Regions from separate parts of the Lysinibacillus sp. FSL M8-0134 genome, predicted to be linked through region 2. Evidence: predicted binding sites of a transcription regulator. Region 2 holds the regulator's gene; each other region holds the start of a gene.
What was found. Region 2 encodes LexA, which represses DNA repair genes until DNA is damaged. Its sites were predicted from a motif close to CGAACATATGTTCG; they were not measured.
Positions count from the first base shown of each region.

Region 1: a site for LexA is predicted at 1,501-1,514, ahead of MKY49_RS15465 (carbohydrate kinase). Genes of this name have one in related genera too.
Region 3: a site for LexA is predicted at 1,865-1,878, ahead of recA (recombinase RecA). Genes of this name have one in related genera too.

Region 1 covers NZ_JBBPAJ010000001.1:3,021,762-3,025,115, forward strand. Annotated here, with positions in the region: gene MKY49_RS15460 (pseudouridine-5'-phosphate glycosidase) at 1-372, opposite strand, end outside; gene MKY49_RS15465 (carbohydrate kinase) at 377-1,468, opposite strand; gene MKY49_RS15470 (MFS transporter) at 1,579-2,829, opposite strand; gene MKY49_RS15475 (MarR family winged helix-turn-helix transcriptional regulator) at 3,206-3,354, shown strand, end outside.
Region 2 covers NZ_JBBPAJ010000001.1:1,207,906-1,211,259, forward strand. Annotated here, with positions in the region: gene MKY49_RS05825 (prepilin peptidase) at 1-503, shown strand, start outside; gene MKY49_RS05830 (gamma-glutamyl-gamma-aminobutyrate hydrolase family protein) at 536-1,258, shown strand; gene lexA (transcriptional repressor LexA) at 1,368-1,985, opposite strand; gene yneA (cell division suppressor protein YneA) at 2,152-2,466, shown strand; gene MKY49_RS05845 (YneB family resolvase-like protein) at 2,463-3,128, shown strand; gene def (peptide deformylase) at 3,169-3,354, opposite strand, start outside.
Region 3 covers NZ_JBBPAJ010000001.1:1,085,318-1,088,671, forward strand. Annotated here, with positions in the region: gene pgsA (CDP-diacylglycerol--glycerol-3-phosphate 3-phosphatidyltransferase) at 1-524, shown strand, start outside; gene MKY49_RS05275 (competence/damage-inducible protein A) at 542-1,804, shown strand; gene recA (recombinase RecA) at 1,961-3,022, shown strand.

The DNA.
Region 1 (3,354 bases), 1.8 Mb from region 2:
TCCAGTAACAAAGATTTCAATGCCTGCAAGCTCTGCACAGATCATCGTAGCTGCAACTGTAGTAGCACCTAATTTTTTCGTTGCAAGTAGGTAACCTAAATCACGGCGAGATGCTTTTGCAACACCTTGTGCATTCCCGAACATTTCAAGTTCTTCATCAGATAGACCAATTTTAATTTTTCCATCAATTAACGCAATTGTTGCAGGTACTGCTCCGTTATCACGAATAATTTGCTCTACCTCACGCGCAGTTTGCACGTTTTGTGGGTATGGCATACCGTGTGAAATAATTGTTGATTCTAATGCAACGATTGGTAGACCTTTTGCTTGTCCTGCTTTTACTTCTTCTGATAATACGATGAATTCTTTCATGTTGTTATTCCTCCATTTCACTTGTTAACAAATCTACGGATAATTCTGGTCTTACTGTATAGGGAGATGCCAAAGTATTTTTAGCATTTGTTAAGCCAGCATCAATGCTTGTCGCAAAGGATTGTCCTGTCAACCAGCTATGTATGACTGCGCTGACAAAGGCATCTCCTGCTCCTGTAACATCTTCAATTTTTTCTATCACTTTGGCAGCAAAATGACTTGGAGCAATGGTAGTAGATGCTGCATATACACCCTTGCTGCCTGCTGTAATAATGACATGTTCGGCACCTAGCTGCAGGAGCTGTTGTAAAGCTTTTTCATAATGGGTAGCGTTTTCAATTTTATGTCCAACAATTGTTTCCGCTTCATCCGTGTTACAAATAAACCATGTTACTCCTTGTAATGTTTCAGGTAGTCGATTCATTTTCGGTGAAGATACCGGCACAATGACAAGTGGGATATTACGAGCAACGGCTACTTGTTGGATATAGGCTACTGTTTCTTTTGGACAATTTAAATCCAGAATAAAGCAGCCTGCGTTGACTAACATTGTTTCATGCTTTTTCAATAAGCTAGGTACTAGTAGATCATACACTTCCATATTGGCTACAGCTAATGCTAGCTCCCCTTGCTCATCCATAATAGCTGTATAAGAACCCGTTGAAGCCTCTGCTAGCTGCTCCACATAACGTAGGTTCATAAAGGATTCCGAAGCTTCTTGGATGACTTGCCAATCAGCATCTTTCCCAGCCGTTGTCAGCAATGTCACTTGATGGTTTAATCTGCCTAAATTTTCAGCAATGTTTCTACCAACACCACCAACACTAAAAGAAGAGCTAGCAGGGTTAGATGTCCCAAATTGAACATTGCCTTTCACGTGGAATTTTCGGTCTAAATTGGCTCCCCCGATGCAAATAATTTCATTTTCCTCGGGTAAAATATATGCACGACCTACAATTTTTCCTTGCTTTGTTAAACTAGACACTAAATTAGCAAGCACTGGACGTGAAAGATTCATTGCATCTGCCATCTCTTGCTGAGACATAAACGGATTTTGGCGAATTAAAGCAAGCACCGCCTGTTCTCTTTCATTCATAGCATCACCTTTTATTATATTTGTTTACATTATAAACTTTTGTTTGATTCATGTCAAAGGATTTTAAAAAAAGTTGAACCCGTTATTTGAGGTTCAACTTTTTTCGTTTATTATACATGCTGTGGTGTTTGTTTTTTGACAATGATTACGAACAGGCTAGCCATGGCACAGAATATACCCGCAAGGAAAAAAGCCCATGTATAGGAATTAAAAAATTGATAGATCAATCCACCACCATATGCAGCAACAGCAGCTCCTGCTTGATGTGAGGCAAATATCCATCCGTAAATAATACTACTTTTTTGCATACCAAAAATTTGTCGTGTAATACTGATCGTTGGTGGTACTGTGGCAATCCAATCGAGTCCATAAAAGATAGTGAATATCGTCAGTAAAATAACAGAACCTTGTGATAATGCATAAGGGAGTAATAATAAAGAAGCTCCCCGTAACAAGTAATACCAAAATAACAGCCAACGATTATCGAAGCGATCTGATAGCCAGCCTGAGGCAGTCGTCCCTAGTAAGTTAAACACACCCATAAATGATAAGAGTGATGCAGCGGTGACTAAAGGAACGCCAAAACTAATACAATACGAAACAAAATGAGTCCCGATCAAGCCGCTCGTTGAAAGTCCACATATAAAGAAGCTTCCTGCTAATAGCCAAAAGGCTTTAATCTTAACCGCCTCTAGTAAACCGTTAAACGCAATATGAATCGGATTTTTCTTCTGCTGCACTGTCTGTTCTTCAATAAACTCCTCTTGTCCATATGGGTTTAGCCCCACATCCTGAGGCTTATTTTTAATAAAAATAGCAATCAAGGTGAACATCAACGTACTTAGAAGAAGAATTAACCCCATTGCCCAGCGCCAAGAATAATGTTCAATGATCATGGCTAGCACTGGTAGTAGAATTAATTGTCCTGTAGCTGTACTAGCCGTTAATATACCAACTGCTAATCCCCTGCGTTTGACAAACCAATGATTAGCTACATAGGGACTAAGGACCGTTAGAAAAAGGCTTGCACCAAGGCCGATGATGCCACCCCAAATCACAATTAACTGCCATGATTGATTCATCAAAAATGTCAAAGTAATCCCTACAATTAACGTAGCCATCGCGCTTAGCATCATTTTCTTTAAGCCAATAACTTCAAGCAATGCCGCCATAAATGGCCCTGATATACCATATAAAAATAGACTTATGGCGAAGGCTAGGGCAATAGTTGACCGTTCCCATTGAAATTCCTTTTCAAGAGGATTGATAAAAACGCCAGAGGATGACAATGTAATACCTGCCACAATAATAGAAAAAAATGTGACAATTAAAATAAACCAGCTATAATGAACACGCTTCATCCAAACACCTACTTTTCATATGAGTGGCACTAAAAACATGTATATACATGTTTTTATGGTAGTAAAAAAAATAACATTCTCTAATGGGATAGGTGAAAAAGGCTTTCCATTCTATGCTACTTACTTGCCGCTTCAGCCCGCTAGTTGGAAAGCTAAAGAAAACCCTTGTGAACTAACGTTAGACATAAGGTACATCGTAGGCTCCCTGAAAAGGACGCAGCCCCCTTTGCCATAGGTTCTTTTTCATGTCCTACCAATTATATGTATATACATGTACAATGATAATAACTGCCGCTCATATAGCTGTCAAGAAGTAATTTCCACCTCTAAGGTGTATACTTACAATTAGTAGAATCCCTTAAAAGGAGTACTGACCATGAAGAACCAACTAAAAAACATTGATTATACGCAAATATGTGTTTGTGCGAACCTTCGAAAAAAAACGAGGGCTGTCACACAATTATATGATAAGCTGCTACAGCCTACTGGATTAAAGGTAACACAATATTCAATGCTTGCACACAT
Region 2 (3,354 bases):
GTGTTTTGTTTGCCTTTGCTTATTGGCGGCTAGGTTGGGGCATAGAATTTATTGTAGCGCTTTTATTTATCTCCTTGTTCGTTATTATTATTGTTTCGGATTTAGCCTATATGCTCATCCCAGATAGGGTGCTTATATTCTTTTTACCATTCCTCGTTGTAGGTCGGGTACTATCGCCATTAACACCATGGTGGGATTGTCTTGTGGGTGCTGTCGTTGGTTTTGGCATACTATATGTTATTGCGGTTATATCGAATGGTGGCATGGGTGGAGGAGATATTAAATTATTCTTTTTAATTGGACTCGTTCTTGGCACAATCAATACACTGTTAACACTATTTCTGGCGGCAGTTATCGGTATGATTGTGGGGGTTATCATTTTGTTCAAGCGTAAGCAAGGAAGAAAAACACCCTTCCCCTTTGGTCCGTCTATCGCCTTAGCAGCGATCATTGTTTATTTTTATGGTGATTCATTAATCAATTGGTATTTAGGTTTTTGGTAATTGTCAATCTTCAAGTATATGGAGGGAAGCAAGTGAAACCGGTTATTGGCATTACAGCCTTTGTGGAGGATGATTTATCCGCTCATTTAAATGCTGCTTACAGTCAAAGTATTATTGAGGCGGGAGGAATTCCGCTTATTATTCCTTTAGGTGTTGAGGAGGATGCGGCTCAAATTTTAGCTCTTACAGATGGTTTATTGTTATCGGGTGGCTATGATGTGCATCCATTTCTATTCGGAGCAGAGCCATCACCAAAGCTAGGGAAAATTCATCCAGCGAGGGATACAGTTGAACTAGCTTTAATTGAAGCTGCTTTTATACGAAAAATGCCTATTTTCGGTATTTGTCGTGGAATCCAAATTTTAAATGTCGCATTAGGTGGTACTTTATATCAGGACATTGATAGTGACCATTTTAGTACGAAGTTGCTTAAACATGCACAGCAATCAGGTCGAGCTGTAGCTACTCATTATGTACAGATTATTGCAGATAATTTATTAGCAACTATTTTAGAACAAGAGAAAGTTGCTGTAAATTCGTTTCATCATCAGGCTGTGAATGTTCTAGCAGAGAAATTAAAAGTAGCAGCGAAATCAAGCGATGGTATTATCGAAGCAGTAGTTCATGAAGATTTACCATTTTGCTTGGCAGTTCAGTGGCATCCTGAGGAAATGGCCAAAGCAGGAGAAGAGAACGCTAAAAAATTATTTTCAGCATTTGTAGAGGCTAGCTTAAAGTTCAAAAAAGAAGCTTAGAAGGGCATAGAGTAAAGAATCCAATGCTAGTATGTGGATTCTTTTTTTGCGTAAAAAAGAGGATACATGCTCATAAGGAACATATAATCCTCGATACCTATTTTCGTAATTAATGCACACGACGGTAGAGACCAACAACTTGTCCTAAAATAGAAACTTGATCGACAATAATTGGCTCCATGGATGAATTTTCAGGCTGTAAACGGAAATGGTTTTTTTCTTTGAAAAAACGTTTTACAGTGGCTTCATCCTCAGCTGTCATAGCTACAACAATATCACCGTTATTGGCTGTTGCCTTTTGCTTCACAATGACTAAGTCCCCATCTAAAATTCCTGCTTCAATCATTGATTCCCCCATAATTTCAAGCATGAACAATTGATCTTCACTTGTGCCATACGTATCTGGTAGCGGGAAATACTCTTCAATGTTTTCAATAGCTGTAATAGGAGAACCGGCTGTAACCTTACCAACAAGTGGAACATGAATTACTTGTTGCTTTTGAATGGATTCTTCAGGCTCTAGAATTTCAATCGCACGTGGCTTTGTTGGATCTCGACGAATAAAGCCTTTTTGTTCTAATCGAGCTAGATGACCATGAACAGTGGAACTTGAAGCAAGTCCAACTGCTTCCCCGATTTCTCGTACTGATGGTGGATAGCCCTTAGCTCGTACCTCTTCTTTAATAAAAGCTAAAATATCCTCTTGTCTTTTTGAAACTTTTTTCATGAGTGCTCACCTCTTTTTTCTAATATCATTCTTCTTATTTGATAGTATAACAGAATGCGAACACGTATGCAAACATAGGTTCGAAAAGTGTTTGACAAAAACGTTTGTTCGCTTTATTATGAGAACATACATTCCGAACAAACATTCTACAAAAGGGGTTATGAACATGACATGGTTAAAGAAAAACACACATATTTCAATCTTGATGGGAGTTTGTCTACTATTTGCAGGATATCTTTACATTACTGATCCAGGACACGTTAGTTACGCTGAAATTCAAATCGAACACGGGGATAGCTTATGGTCGTTAGCAGAGCAATACCGTGGTAAAATGAGTACTGAAGATTGGATTAAGCTTGTGAAAACAGAAAATGAGCTAGCGGATATTAAAATTGTGGCAGGAAAATCTCTAGTCATTCCTGTAGTGAGTAATCAGGCCGATCCCATCAATACCATTGAAATTGCGAGAAACGAACAATGATCAATAATCAACTGTCGGCTGTTGTCTATTGCCGTGTAAGTACTGAAAAGGAAACACAAAGCTCGTCTTTAGAGCGACAACAAGAAGAGTTACTGCGCTATGCAAAAGAGCAAGGTTATGAGGTGAAGGGCGTTTTTAAGGATAAGCACAGCGGCTACGATGTAGAACGTGAGGGCTTACTTGAAATGCTTGATTTCATTAAAGAAAAGGGGATTAACGCCCTTTTTGTACAAGATGAAACACGTTTAGGACGTGGAAATGCAAGGATGGCTGTGTTGCATTTGTTACAAAAATCAGCAACAGATGTTTTCTCTATGCGTGATGCAGGACCGGTGCAACTAAACGAAATGGACACGATGCTGCTTGAGATTTTAGCGATAGTAGAGGAATACCAGCGTAGAATACATAATGCTAAAATACGTAGAGGTATGCGCCGTGCTGTAGAGAATGGCTACCGTCCTGAAAATAATTTATCGAATCGAGGTAACCCGCATGGTCAGGAGCGTAAGGAACTACCTGTAGATGAAATTGTCAAGCTGCGTAAACGTGGATTTACCTTTGAAGAAATTTCTATAACGCTTAGAGGGTTAGGTTTTGAAGTTAGTAAAGCGACTGTCCATCGCAGATTTCAAGAACATCAAGAAAGATTAGCAGGAAAATGATATAGCCTGCTAATCTTTTTTTATCTTCTGTACTTCGCTATTAATAGGAAGATAAGCTTTCTATGCTTACGTTAGTAGGTAGTTTAAAAGGGTGTTCTTTATTAATTCGATCATAAAACATAATGCCGTTTAGATGGTCGATTTCATGTTGGACAACAATTGCACCATAGCCCTGTAACTGCACGATGATTTCTTGTCCATTAATGTTATAACCTTTAACCTTAAC
Region 3 (3,354 bases), 120 kb from region 2:
TCATTGTTATGATGTTTGATTTCGGCTGGGGAACATTGACACTATTTGGTGCAGAGATGCCAATCCATCATTTTATAGGTGCACTTATTTTTATCTTTGCTTCAACAACCGATTGGGTGGATGGTTATTATGCACGTAAGTATAATCTTGTGACAACGTTTGGGAAATTTTTAGATCCCTTAGCTGACAAATTACTTGTCTCAGCAGCCTTTATTTTAATGGTAGAACTTGATATGGCGCCTGCCTGGATCATTATCATTATTATTAGCCGTGAATTTGCAGTAACTGGCTTACGTCTCATTTTGGCAGGTGGGGGAGAAGTTGTAGCTGCTAATCAGCTTGGTAAAATAAAAACTTGGGCACAAATTGTAGCGATTGCTGCTGCTCTTTTACACAATACAATCTTTACACTAATTGGTATTCCATTTGATATGATCATGCTTTATATTGCATTGTTCTTTACGCTATGGTCTGGGTGGGATTATTTCTATCTAAACAGACGTGTTTTACTTGAGTCTAAATAAGAAAGGTCTTGTGAATCATGAATGCTGAAATTCTTGCTGTTGGCTCTGAGTTATTATTAGGTCAAATTACGAATACAAATGCGAGATTTATCTCAAGTCAGTTATCAGAGCTTGGTATAAACGTTTTTTATCACACAGTAGTGGGAGATAATGCGCAACGTTTAGAACAAGCTATTGAAGTGGCGGAGTCACGTGCTGATCTCATTATTTTTTCGGGAGGGCTTGGACCTACGAAGGATGATTTAACGAAGGAAACGATTGCACGTCACCTCGGCGTTTCTCTTGAATTTGACGAAGTGGCATTAACGTATATTGAGCAATTTTTTGCCAAACGAGGACGTCCAATGACGGAGAATAATCGTAAACAGGCATTAATTTTAGCTGGGAGTGAAGTGCTAGCAAATCACCATGGCATGGCTCCTGGTATGATTTTAACAAAGAATGATCGTACCTATATTTTACTTCCAGGACCTCCAAAAGAGCTAGAACCAATGTTTCAATTTGAGGCCAAACCTAAGCTTGCTGCGATGCTGAATGATGGAGGGATCATTGCATCTCATGTCATGCGTTTTTATGGCATTGGTGAGGCCGAGCTCGAAGTACGTGTTCAAGATATATTAGATGCACAAACAAATCCAACGGTTGCTCCACTTGCTTCTGATGGAGAGGTAACATTGCGCGTGACAGCTAAAGCAGCAACAGAGCAACAAGCCCAACAGTTAATTGCTGCAAAAGTGGCAGAGATACAGGCACTAGTTGGAGAATATCAATATGGTGTAGATGATGATTCACTTGCATCTAAAACGGTTGAAATGTTACTTGATAATAAGCTAACAATTGCAGCTGCAGAAAGTTTAACAGCTGGGTTATTTCAATCTGAACTTGCTGAAATTCCCGGAGTAGGCAATGCGCTTATCGGAGGCATTGTTACATATGCAGCTGATGCGAAAGTAAAACAGCTTGGTATTTCACAAGAATTAATTGATACACATGGTGTTGTCAGCAGCGAGTGTGCAGCGGCAATGGCGAGTGCTGTACGTGAAAAGTTTTCAACAAATATTGGCATAGGTCTTACGGGAGAAGCAGGCCCTACTGCGCATGATCACCAACCTGTAGGTACGGTTTGGATAGGCATTGCCATTGAGGATGAGGAGCCACTTACATATTTACTTCATTTATCTGGCATGCGTAATACGAATCGACTTCGTGCAGTGAAATTTACATGCCATTATTTAATGCAGTTATTAGAAGAGCGTGGATATACAAAACGATATAGATAGAGTAAAAAATAGGAATTTGGGTAGAGGAAAACTATCCAAATTTTTATTTTGAAGAAAAATCGAATAAATGTTCGCTTTTTTCTTGCGTGTTTTCTCAAAAACAAGTATAGTAGAGATAGACAAAAACAGTGAACAGTTTTCGAAGGAGGAAAATGAATGAGTGATCGTAAAGCAGCCTTAGAACAGGCTCTAAAACAAATTGAAAAGAATTTTGGTAAAGGTTCTATCATGAAACTCGGCGAAAAAACCGATCTAGAAATTGCGACATCTTCAAGTGGATCGTTAGCACTTGATGCAGCATTAGGAGTAGGCGGATATCCACGTGGACGTATTATTGAAGTATACGGCCCAGAATCATCTGGTAAAACAACAGTTGCGCTTCATGCCATTGCGGAAGTTCAAGCAAAAGGTGGACAAGCTGCATTTATCGATGCAGAGCATGCATTAGACCCAGTTTATGCGCAAAAATTAGGCGTCGATATTGACGAGCTATTACTTTCACAGCCAGATACAGGGGAGCAAGCACTTGAAATTGCAGAAGCATTAGTGCGTAGCGGTGCTATTGATATTATCGTTATTGACTCCGTTGCTGCCTTAGTACCAAAAGCTGAAATTGAAGGGGATATGGGTGATTCTCATGTCGGCCTACAAGCACGTTTAATGTCTCAGGCATTACGTAAACTTTCAGGTGCGATTAATAAATCAAAAACGATTGCTATTTTCATTAACCAAGTTCGTGAAAAAATTGGTGTCATGTTCGGAAACCCTGAAACAACACCAGGTGGACGAGCTCTTAAATTCTATAGCTCTGTCCGTTTAGAAGTGCGTCGAGCAGAAGCTATTAAACAAGGTAATGATATTGTTGGTAACCGTACAAAAATTAAAATTGTTAAAAATAAAGTAGCGCCGCCTTTCCGTACTGCTGAAGTGGATATTATGTATGGTGAAGGTATTTCTAAAGAAGGCGAAACAGTTGATTTAGGTGTAGAATTAGATATTGTCCAAAAAAGTGGTTCTTGGTATGCATATGGTGATGAACGTCTAGGTCAAGGTCGAGAAAATGCTAAACAATATTTAAAAGAAAATGTTGCTGTTATGGAAGACATCGCAAATAAAATTCGAGCTTCTTATGGTATTGCAGCTTCTTCTTACACAATTGCTGCTCATGATGAAGAAGAGATGGATGAAGAATTGATGTTACTTCTTGAAGAAGAATAATAAACGATTGCATTGTTCCCATTTTTTGAGGGAACAATGCTTTTTTTGTCTATATTCTTAAACTTTTACCCATAATAAGAGTAATGCCATCTATCTCAAGGTGTTATTTCTTATGTACTGTTTTTATATTAATTGTATTTAAGATGAAATTTTTTCTAGTGTAAAAGTAATAGGGTGAAAAATAACCGAATGGATAGGACTTACTTTTTTTGGCTGAAGGGCGAACAGACGCCCGACTATCCTTGACAGAGCTTAAGGCTAGCTATACAATTAAATATGTATAATTTCTGAATTATGACTTTAAATAGGCAGTACATTTTATCTTCATTTAC